Linked DNA regions of Methyloferula stellata AR4. The main gene of each other region encodes a partner of the protein of the gene in region 2 in a complex. Links are inferred from orthologs where the notes say so. Each region holds a gene or a part of one and is shown on either strand. Other genes may lie near its edges.

Region 1 (4,085 bases), 1.0 Mb from region 2 along the record:
CCTTTTGTGCTGTCGTGAAGGCCGCGATGCGCGATAGGGCGCGCCGTCAGCCAATCCGGCGCATTTGGTGACTGCGACTTCAAGACGGGCTGATTTCGAACATGGCTTCGACTTCGACGGCGGAATCGAGCGGCAACTCGGCGACGCCGATCGTCGAGCGGGCATGGCGTCCCTTATCGCCCAAAACTTCGACGATCAGATCCGAGGCGCCGTTCATGATCGGCGCAATGGCCGAAAATCCCGGCGCGACATTGATGAAACCGCCAAGCCGGACGCAGCGGACGATTTTGTCGAGATCGCCCACGGCCGCCTTGGCTTGCGCCAGAATATTGATCGCGCATTGCCGCGCCGCTGCTATGCCCGCTTCGGCCGAGACCGCGGCGCCGATCTTGCCGGCATGGGCGGGTGGGATCTTGCCGTCGGCTCCGAAGGCCACCTGGCCGGAGATGACGAGAAGCGATCCGGTGACGACATAGGCCACGTAATTGGCCACCGGCGCAGCTGGCGTCGGAAGGCTGATGCCCAGCGCCTGCAATTTCTTTTCGACTTCGCTCATCCCAAACTCCTGGCTTCCATTGCGGCGGAGACATGCGCGATCGGCGTGAAAGGTGCAAGACAGGCGGACAAGACAGGCGCCGCGGACGAACGGTTAACCAAACCAATGCCTGCGACTCAAAAAGATTTGGGATATATTTACTCAAATCTTTCCGTGCCTTGCCCCGACTTCGGGCTTTGCTTTGGCGCTAATGGTTTGATTTCAAACGCGTGTTCTGCTTCAATCGCAACGCAACAAAAAATCCGGGTCCGCGTCTGGCGGCGCCATTGCCCGTAATTTTGCCATTCCAACCCGGCATGGCCTTCGTAACAGAAGGATAAAGGGAGCCCTATGCGAAATCGGACATTTCTTTTGGCTGGAGCGGGCATTTTGACGGCTGCTATCCTGTCTTCATTGCCGCTTACGGAACTCAGGGCCAATCCGCCGGCAGGGCCTGCTCCCGAAGGCGGCACCACGAGCGTGAAGACCAATCCGACCATGCCGCTCGCCGCGCATCGCGCCGTCTACGAGCTGACGCTTTTGAAATCCACCGGCAACAAAAGTCCGACCGCCGCGCGGGGCCGCATCGCTTTCGATTTTTCCGGCTCGGCCTGCGACGGCTATGTGCAGAACTTCCGGCAATTGACCGAGTTGCAGCCGGCGGAAGGACCGACGCGCGTCTCCGACATGCGGTCGGCGACATTCGAAGATGGTGACGGCAAGAATTTCGCCTTCGACATGCAGACCAATGTCGATAATGCGCAAAACGACATTATCGACGGCAAGGCCACGAAGGCCGGCGACGGCGCGCTCTCCATCGCTTTGTCCAAACCGAAGCCGGGCAAGCTCAATCTCGATACCGACGTCGTATTTCCGACCGAACATCTGCGCCGCATTCTCGATGCGGCCGAAGAGGGCCGCAACATTCTCGAATTGACCGTCTATGACGGGTCCGAGACGGGCGACAAGCTTTATGAAACCACGACCATCATCGGACATCCGATCCTGGCGCCCGTGGTGGAACAGGCCGCCCATATTCCGGCGCTCGAAAACATGAAGCGCTGGCCGGTGTCGATCAGCTATTTCGAAGTCGGCAAAAAGGACGAAGGCCCGAATTATATCCTGTCCTTCGATCTCTACGAAAACGGCATCTCCCGCGCGTTAAAACTCGATTACGGCGACTTCATCCTCGGCGGCGAAATGACCAGCCTCGAACTGCTGCCGCAGCAAACCTGCAGCAAGTGAGGCGGTCGCGAAGCCGCAAACTTCCAATCGCGTCATGGCCGGGCTTGACCCGGCCATCCACGCCGAAACATTGCGAGCACAATTTCAAGGATGATGCAGCGTCTCCGCGTGGATGCCCGTGACAAGCACGGGCATGACGCGCTGGGAGTGGGGCCGCAAATTCCATCGCTCGCGTGCTAAACCTGATAGCCGTAGATCGAGTCCGCGTATGATGCGCCCAAATGGTTTCAATTGAACATTTGCAGTTCTATCGTCGCGTGCGTGGCCGAAGCGAAATGCCTTTGACCACGGCGCCCGGGCCGAACTTGTCCCGCAAGGCATCGATCGCCGCTTCCGTCGCCTTTTCGCGCGCGAGGCCCGTATCGACGAGATCGCCTTGATCGGCCTCTTCGGCCGGACACAGATCATGCGCGGCGATGCCGATCAGACGAAAGCGCGTGCCGTCCAATTCCCGCAGCAGGAGGTCGCGCGCGGCCGTAAACAATCGGTTCGAAAGCTGGGTCGCAGCGAAGCCCGATCTTGCGCGGGTGCGTGTCTTGAAATCCGCGCTCTTCAGTTTCAGCGAGAGGCCGCGCGTCGCAAGCGCGGATCGCCGCAACCGCACAGCGACTTTTTCGCTGAGCCGGTGCAGGACCGGAAGCAAATCCTCGGCGCGGCTGATATCCGTGTCGAAGGTCGTCTCGGCGGAAATGCTTTTCGTGTCCCGCTCGGGCGTGACCTTGCGCCGGTCGATGCCCTGTGCCAGGCGATGAAGGCGCTGTCCCTCCGGACCATAGCGCCGCAAGAGATCTTCTTCCTTTTGGCTTTGCAGATCGCCGAAGCGGACAAATCCCTCGCGCGCGAGGCGCTCCTGCATGACTTTGCCGACGCCAGAGATCAGTCCGATTGGGCGGCCACGTAGAAAGGCTATGGCCTCCTCGCGCCCGACAAGCTGAAAGCCACGCGGCTTATCGAGATCGGAGGCGATTTTCGCGAGAAACTTGCAATAGCTGAGGCCGATCGAAACCGTGATTCCCAGCTCTTTTTCGATGCGCGTGGCGAAGCGCGACAAAACGAATGCCGCGGAGCCGCCATGCAGCGCTTGCGTCCCGGAAAGATCGAGAAAGGCTTCGTCGATCGATATTGGCTCGACCTGCGGCGTCAATTCGAGCATGAGCGCGCGGACTTGCCGGGCGACACGCGCATATTTCGCCATGTCGGGCGGAACAACCACGGCCTGCGGGCAGGCGGCGAGCGCTTTGAACATCGGCATGGCCGAATGCACGCCATAGGTGCGGGCAATATAGCAGCATGTCGCGACGACGCCGCGTTTGCCGCCGCCGACGATGAGCGGCTTGTCGCGCAAACTTGGATTGTCGCGCTTTTCGACGGTTGCGTAAAAGGCGTCGCAATCGACATGTGCGATGGTAAGCTCGTCCAATTCGGGATGGACGAGCGCGCGCGGCGAACCGCAAGCCTGGCAGCGGCGAACTGAGCGGTCAGTCGCAAAAATCTGCGGTGACAGACAATCGCGGCAAAGGCCTTGCGTTTGGCTCACGGAAACGTGTCCTCCGCCGGCGGATCGAGGCGATTTCGCGCCAGAAGAATGAATTTTGGGTCGCAGGCGGCTGTTTCCGCGAAAGCGAGCAGCAAAGACTCGTCCTGTGCGAGGTGATCGAGGACTGCGGCCAAAAATCCTGGACTTCCGGCCGCTTCGCGCAGATTTCCTGGGGATAACCCGCCAAGAGCCATAAATCGGTCGAGGCGCTCCGGCTCCGCGGCGAGAAAGGTCAAAGCCTCGATCGCCAGGGCCTCCGCCGCCTCTCGCGACGGGCCCCCTGAGCCTGACGCCGGTGGCGAAATGCGTCCGTGTTTCATCGGCGGAATTTGCCTTTCGTCAATTTCTCTCAGCTACTGGTTTATGCGTAAGGTTTCTCCCGCCGATGGGGAAGATTCGCCAATCGGGCGCGGAGCTGGATGAAAATGCAGAAAAGTGTCCTGATCGTCGAGGATAATGAGCTGAACATGAAGTTGTTCAACGATCTTCTCGAAGCGCATGGCTACAAGACCGTGCAGACAAGAAGCGGGGTCGAGGCCGTCGAATTGGCGCGGACACACATGCCGAACCTCATTCTGATGGATATTCAATTGCCGGAGGTCTCCGGGCTCCAAGTGACGCAATGGATTAAGGATGACGAAACCTTGCGCCACATTCCGGTGATCGCCATTACGGCTTTCGCCATGAAGGGCGATGAGGAAAAAATCCGGCAGGGCGGCTGCGAGGCTTATCTTTCAAAACCAATTTCGGTCGTCAAATTTCTTGAGA
Region 2 (5,298 bases):
TTTCCTGCATCATCGTATTCATCATCGGCACATATTGCGGATCGATGACGCGGCCATTGCTCGAGCCCTTGCGCAGATAGAGCAGTTTGCCGTTCGCGGTCGTCACCTTGGTCACGATATGCGGCTGCACGCCGATGCCGCCATTGGCGAAAGGCGCGTAAGCCGTGACGAGTTCGAGCGGCGTCACTTCCGACGTGCCGAGCGCGATCGAGGCATTGGCCTGAAGATCCGAGGTGATGCCGAGCCGGTGTGCGACCTTGGCGACCGTCTTCGCGCCGACCTCGAGTCCGAGCCGCACGGCAACCGTGTTCAGCGATTGCGACAGGGCCTTGGTCAGCGATACGGCGCCCTGATATTCGCGCGAATAATTTTCAGGCTGCCAGCCGCGCACATTGATCGGCGCATCCTCGCGCAGCGTGTCGGGCGTGAGACCCCGTTCCAGCGCGGCCAGATAGACGAAAGGCTTGAAGGCGGAACCCGGCTGCCGCTTCGCAGCGACGACGCGGTCGAATTGGCTGTCGGCGTAATTACGCCCGCCGACGAGCGCCTTGATCTCGCCGTCCGGATTGATGGCGACGAGCGCGCCTTGGCTCGCGCCAAATTTGGCGCCCTTGCGGTCGAGCTCTTCGGTCAGGGATTTTTCCGCAGCCGTTTGCAGCGTGGGATTGAGCGTGGTGGTGACGACGATATCCTCGTCGATCGCGCCAATCGTATCGTTCAGCATGTCGACGACATAATCGGCCGCGTAGTTGACCGATCCATTGCGCTGGTCGTGCACCGCGCGGGCGGGCAGGGCGAGGGCGATCTTCGCCGTGTTCTCCGTGATGTAGCCTTCCTGTGCCATCGCGGCGATGACCTGCGCGGCCCGTTCGGTCGCCAATTGCGGATTGCGGTTCGGCGCATATTTGGTCGGCGCTTTCATGAGGCCGGCGAGGATCGCTGCCTCGGGGAGCGTGACCGCGCTTGCCTCATGGCCGAAATATTTGAGCGCCGCCGCCTCGACGCCATAGGTGCCTGAGCCGAAATAGACGCGGTTCAAATAAAGTTCGAGGATCTGGTCCTTCGAATATTTATGTTCGAGATAGAGCGCGAGGATCGCTTCCTGGATCTTGCGCGAGAAAGTGCGCTCCTGCGTCAGAAACAGATTTTTGGCGAGCTGCTGCGTCAGCGTCGAGCCGCCCTGCATCCCGCCATGGCCGATGATATTGCGCGTGAGCGCGCGGAAAATGCCGACGGGGTCGACGCCATAATGCGAATAGAAGCGGCGGTCCTCGATCGCGACGAAAGCTTTCGGCAGATAGGGCGGCAGATCGGCGAGGTGGATCGCCGCGCCGCCGGTATCGCCTCTATTGGCAAGAGGCGACCCGTCCTCGCCGAGAATCGCGATATTCGGCGGCCGTTTCGGGATCGCGAGCTGATCGATCGGCGGCAATTGCGTGGCATAATAGGCGACAAGGGCGCCGCCGCCGATCAGGGCCCAGATGCCGAGCGTGAAGCACCAATAGAAAAGCCGGCCGAAAAGCGAGCGCCCCGGCTTGCGGGCGCGGCGCTTGGCGGCGCTTTTGCGGCTTGTGGCCTTGCTTTGCGCCTTGCTTGATGCCCGACTTGGCGTTTTGCCTGGGGGGCCCTCGTCCTCGGCCTCGAAATCGGGCCGCACGGGGGGTATTCGCACGGATGGCGCGAAAGTCGGTTCGCGACGGGCGTTTTCTGAGCCTTTTTTCATGGCTTTAACGCCGCCGCCTGGTCATAGGGCCTCCCCGGGTGTCGCGCCCGGCTTTTGGAAGCCTAAATCCGCCGGATTAAGGGCCGGTAAAGGGGCGCTGTGCGGCGTCATGGACGGAGATTTCCGCAAACTTGCGGAAAACCTCTGTCTTTTGCGGGGCAAGCTTGCGATTCCTTTCGCGCCGCGTCAGAGTCCCGGCCCGGTCGCCTTCGAGGCCGGAAGCGTTTTGGAGCGGGATCGCGCATCTGGCTCTATTCGATCTGACGGGTCCCGCCTTATGAAAGTCACTCTCGAACGAGCGGCGTTGCTTAAATCGCTCGGCCATGTGCATCGCGTCGTCGAGCGCCGGACGACGATTCCGATCCTTTCCAATGTCCTGTTGCGCGCCGACGGCCAGTCGCTCGGCCTCAAGGCAACCGATCTCGATCTCGAAGTGACCGAGCAATTGGCTGCCGACGTCGGCCAGAAGGGCGCGACCACGCTGCCGGCCCATATTCTTTATGACATCGTCCGCAAGCTCCCCGATGGCGCCCAGGTGACCTTGGAGGCGACCGGCGAATTGGGCCAATTGACCCTGCGCTCGGGCCGTTCGCGCTTCAGCCTGCAATCGCTGCCCGAAAGCGACTTCCCCGATCTCGCGGCTGGCGAATTCAGCCACGCCTTCAGCCTTCCCGCGGGGGAATTGAAAAAGCTCATCGAGAAGACGCAATTCGCGATCTCGAACGAAGAGACGCGCTATTACCTCAACGGTATTTTCATGCACACGGTCGATGCCGACGGCACGGCCATGCTGCGGGCCGTCGCAACCGACGGGCACAGGCTCGCGCGCGTCGAAATGCCGGCGCCGCAAGGCTCAGTCGGCATGCCGGGGGTCATCGTGCCGCGCAAGGCCGTGACCGAAATCTTGAAGCTCATCGAGGATGCGAGTCAGGATGTCGCGATCGAGATTTCGGCGACCAAGGCGCGCTTCAAATTCGGTGAGGTCGTGCTGACCTCGAAGCTCATCGACGGGACCTTCCCGGACTACATGCGGGTTATTCCGAGCGGCAACGACAAAAGGCTCGTCGTCGACCGTAAGCCCTTTGCCGACGCGGTCGATCGCGTCTCGACGATTTCCTCGGAGCGCGGCCGCGCCGTCAAACTCGCGCTGGCCGATGGCAAGCTCACTTTGTCGGTGACCAATCCGGATCAGGGATCGGCGGTCGAGGAACTCGAGGTCGATTATGATTCCGCGCCGATCGATATAGGCTTCAATGCCCGCTATCTTTTGGACATCACGGCACAGCTCGACAGCGATACGGCTCTGTTCAAACTGGCCGATGCGGGTTCGCCGACGCTGGTGCTCGATCGCGACGGCGCGGCGGCGCTTTACGTGCTGATGCCGATGCGGGTGTAATCATCCAGGCAATGAAGGGACCGATCCCGCGCGCAGCTCGCAACAGCGAGGGCAGGCGCGCCGGACCGGTCCCAATGGTCTTTCAGTTCAAGACCGTCTCGATCTTGACCGGCACCACGCCAGCGGAGCGGAAGCCCAGCACATTGGCGGCGCCGACGGATACATCGACAATCCGGCCCCGGATGAACGGCCCACGATCCGCGACGGTCAAGATCGCCGTGCGGTTGTTCCTGAGGTTCGTCACACGCAGACGCGTCCCGAAGGGCAGCGAGCGGTGCGCGCAGGTCATTTCGTGAGGCGCCCGATAGTAGGAGGCCTGCCCGGTCCAGCTCTGGGCTTCCGCCGCAGCCGACATGGATAGTAGAGCAAGCGCTCCTAGCATTACTTTTTTCAATACATCAACTCCATACTGTTATACCGCGCCCGGTTTTGGCCGAGCGTGGCGGTTCTGGAGGTTTGATGTGGAAAAAGCGAGGCTATTTCTTGTCTGCGACGTTTCGCCTAGACTTAAATAGTCTATAACTATACGACATATATTCGAACATATGTCAAATTAATTACACTTTATAATTATGTATACGTGCTGAGTTACACTTGGTAACGAAAAAGGCACCAAGCAAAACGTGGGCGTGGCCATGTATTCGGCGGCCACGCCTCAAAGCTCGGCGATCAGACGAGGGTGTTTCGCGCCTCTGGGGCTATGCTTGACAAGGAGGTTGTATAATACCGGCCATGCGGGCGGCATGGCTGCTCGGATCAAGTCCACCGACGCTACCGGGAAAAAGTCGGACCGGCCGATATCGGTCAGACGAGCAGATATTGCTCGCTGATGGTCTGGCCCAAAAGACTATTGTCTTCGACAAAACCCGTGATGAACTCGTGCAGGCCTATCTTGAAAATATCCTTGATCGTCGCCTGCTCGAGCCGCGCCATGATCTGATGCGCGAATTGCTGGGCCCGGCCTGGCTCCGTTTCGCCTTTACCGATCTCGTCGAGAAAGCGCGCGATATTGTCGTAGCAGGCGATCAGCGAGCGCGGCATCTCCATCCGGCGGATCAGAAGATCGGCGATGAGCCAGGGTTTGATGCTTTCGCGATAGACCCAATGATAGGCGGTCAGCGCCGAGACGGCACGCAGGATCGCGGTCCACTGGAAATAGTCGAGCGAACCGCCGATCGTTTCCGTCTCCGGCAGAAGCACGTGATATTTCACGTCGAGGATACGGGCCGTATTGTCGGCGCGTTCGATATAGAGGCCGAGGCGCGAGAACCAATAGGCTTCGTTGCGCAACATGGTGCGATGGGTCGCGCCATCGTAATCGAGCGAGATCCGTTTGACGAATTCGAGGAAGCGCGAGAGATCCTCGCGATCGTAGCGGCCGGAGGCGAGATTGCCCTTTTCGAACCGTTTCAGCTCGATCCAGGCGCCGTTGATCGATTCCCAGACTTCCACCGTCAAGGCGGTGCGAACGCCTCGCGCATTGGCCCGCGCGGATTCGATGCAATTGCGGATCGACGACGGATTATCGGCAGCGAAGGTCAGATATTCGACGACGTTGGCTTCTTCCATCGCCGCTTTCGTTTCGTGAAAGCCTTCGGCGGCGCCTGAGGCTTCAAGCGCGCTCTCCCATTCCGTGCCCGTATCGGAATAGTTGTTTGGCAGAGCCGCCAGCCGCTGCGTCGCCTCGACGATACGAGCGACGAAATCGGCGCGTTCCATATAGCGGGCGAGCCAGAAGAGATTATCCGCCGTGCGCGAAAGCATTGTCTTTATCCCGCAGGCTCTTCGAGGATCCCGCCAGCCGCAGGCTCTTCGACGATCCACGTGTCCTTGGTGCCGCCGCCCTGGCTCGAATTGACGACGAGCGAGCCTTCCTGCATGGCGACGCGCGTCAAGCCGCCGGGCATGACGCGAATGCCGTCGGCGCCCGAGAGCACGAAAGGCCGCAGATCGACGTGGCGCGGCGCGACGCCTTTGTCGAAAACAGCGGGGCAGGTGGAGAGCGCCAAGGTTGGCTGCGCGATGAAATTTTCGGGATTGTCACGAAGCTTCGCCGCGAATTCGTCGATCTGTGCTTTGGCGGCGTGCGGGCCCACCAGCATGCCATAGCCGCCCGATCCATTGACCTCCTTGACGACGAGTTCGGGCAGATGATCGAGCACATAGGACAGCGCGTCGG

What was found. Proteins that work in one complex are often made in the same cells at the same time.
Region 1: the proteins of dnaN (region 2) and A3OQ_RS0111340 are in contact, whole or in part, in a solved structure (PDB 1OK7), measured with the Escherichia coli proteins. The link is inferred for Methyloferula stellata AR4 from one-to-one orthologs.

Annotation. Positions count from the first base shown.
Region 1 is NZ_ARWA01000001.1:2,314,907-2,318,991, forward strand. Bases 1,173-4,085 are described here. They hold A3OQ_RS0111340 (DNA polymerase IV), read right to left. Parts: upstream 3,318-4,085; coding sequence 2,028-3,317; downstream 1,173-2,027. Other genes in these bases: A3OQ_RS0111335 (cell envelope integrity EipB family protein), read left to right, coding at 1,173-1,780; A3OQ_RS0111345 (DUF3572 domain-containing protein), read right to left, coding at 3,314-3,637; A3OQ_RS0111350 (response regulator), read left to right, coding at 3,743-4,085. In the rest of the region: A3OQ_RS0111325 (glycerophosphodiester phosphodiesterase family protein), read right to left, coding at 1-83; A3OQ_RS0111330 (RidA family protein), read right to left, coding at 80-556; more of A3OQ_RS0111335, read left to right, coding at 887-1,172. UniProt on the Escherichia coli protein: Poorly processive, error-prone DNA polymerase involved in translesion repair and untargeted mutagenesis. Copies undamaged DNA at stalled replication forks, which arise in vivo from mismatched or misaligned primer ends.
Region 2 is NZ_ARWA01000001.1:1,292,394-1,297,691, forward strand. The notes cover bases 1,106-4,059. They hold dnaN (DNA polymerase III subunit beta), read left to right. Parts: upstream 1,106-2,000; coding sequence 2,001-3,119; downstream 3,120-4,059. Other genes in these bases: A3OQ_RS0106380 (transglycosylase domain-containing protein), read right to left, coding at 1,106-1,723; A3OQ_RS0106390 (septal ring lytic transglycosylase RlpA family protein), read right to left, coding at 3,202-3,501; A3OQ_RS0106395 (alpha-E domain-containing protein), read right to left, coding at 3,924-4,059. Outside these bases: more of A3OQ_RS0106380, read right to left, coding at 1-1,105; more of A3OQ_RS0106395, read right to left, coding at 4,060-4,883; A3OQ_RS0106400 (circularly permuted type 2 ATP-grasp protein), read right to left, coding at 4,889-5,298. UniProt on the Escherichia coli protein: Confers DNA tethering and processivity to DNA polymerases and other proteins. Acts as a clamp, forming a ring around DNA (a reaction catalyzed by the clamp-loading complex) which diffuses in an ATP-independent manner freely and bidirectionally along dsDNA.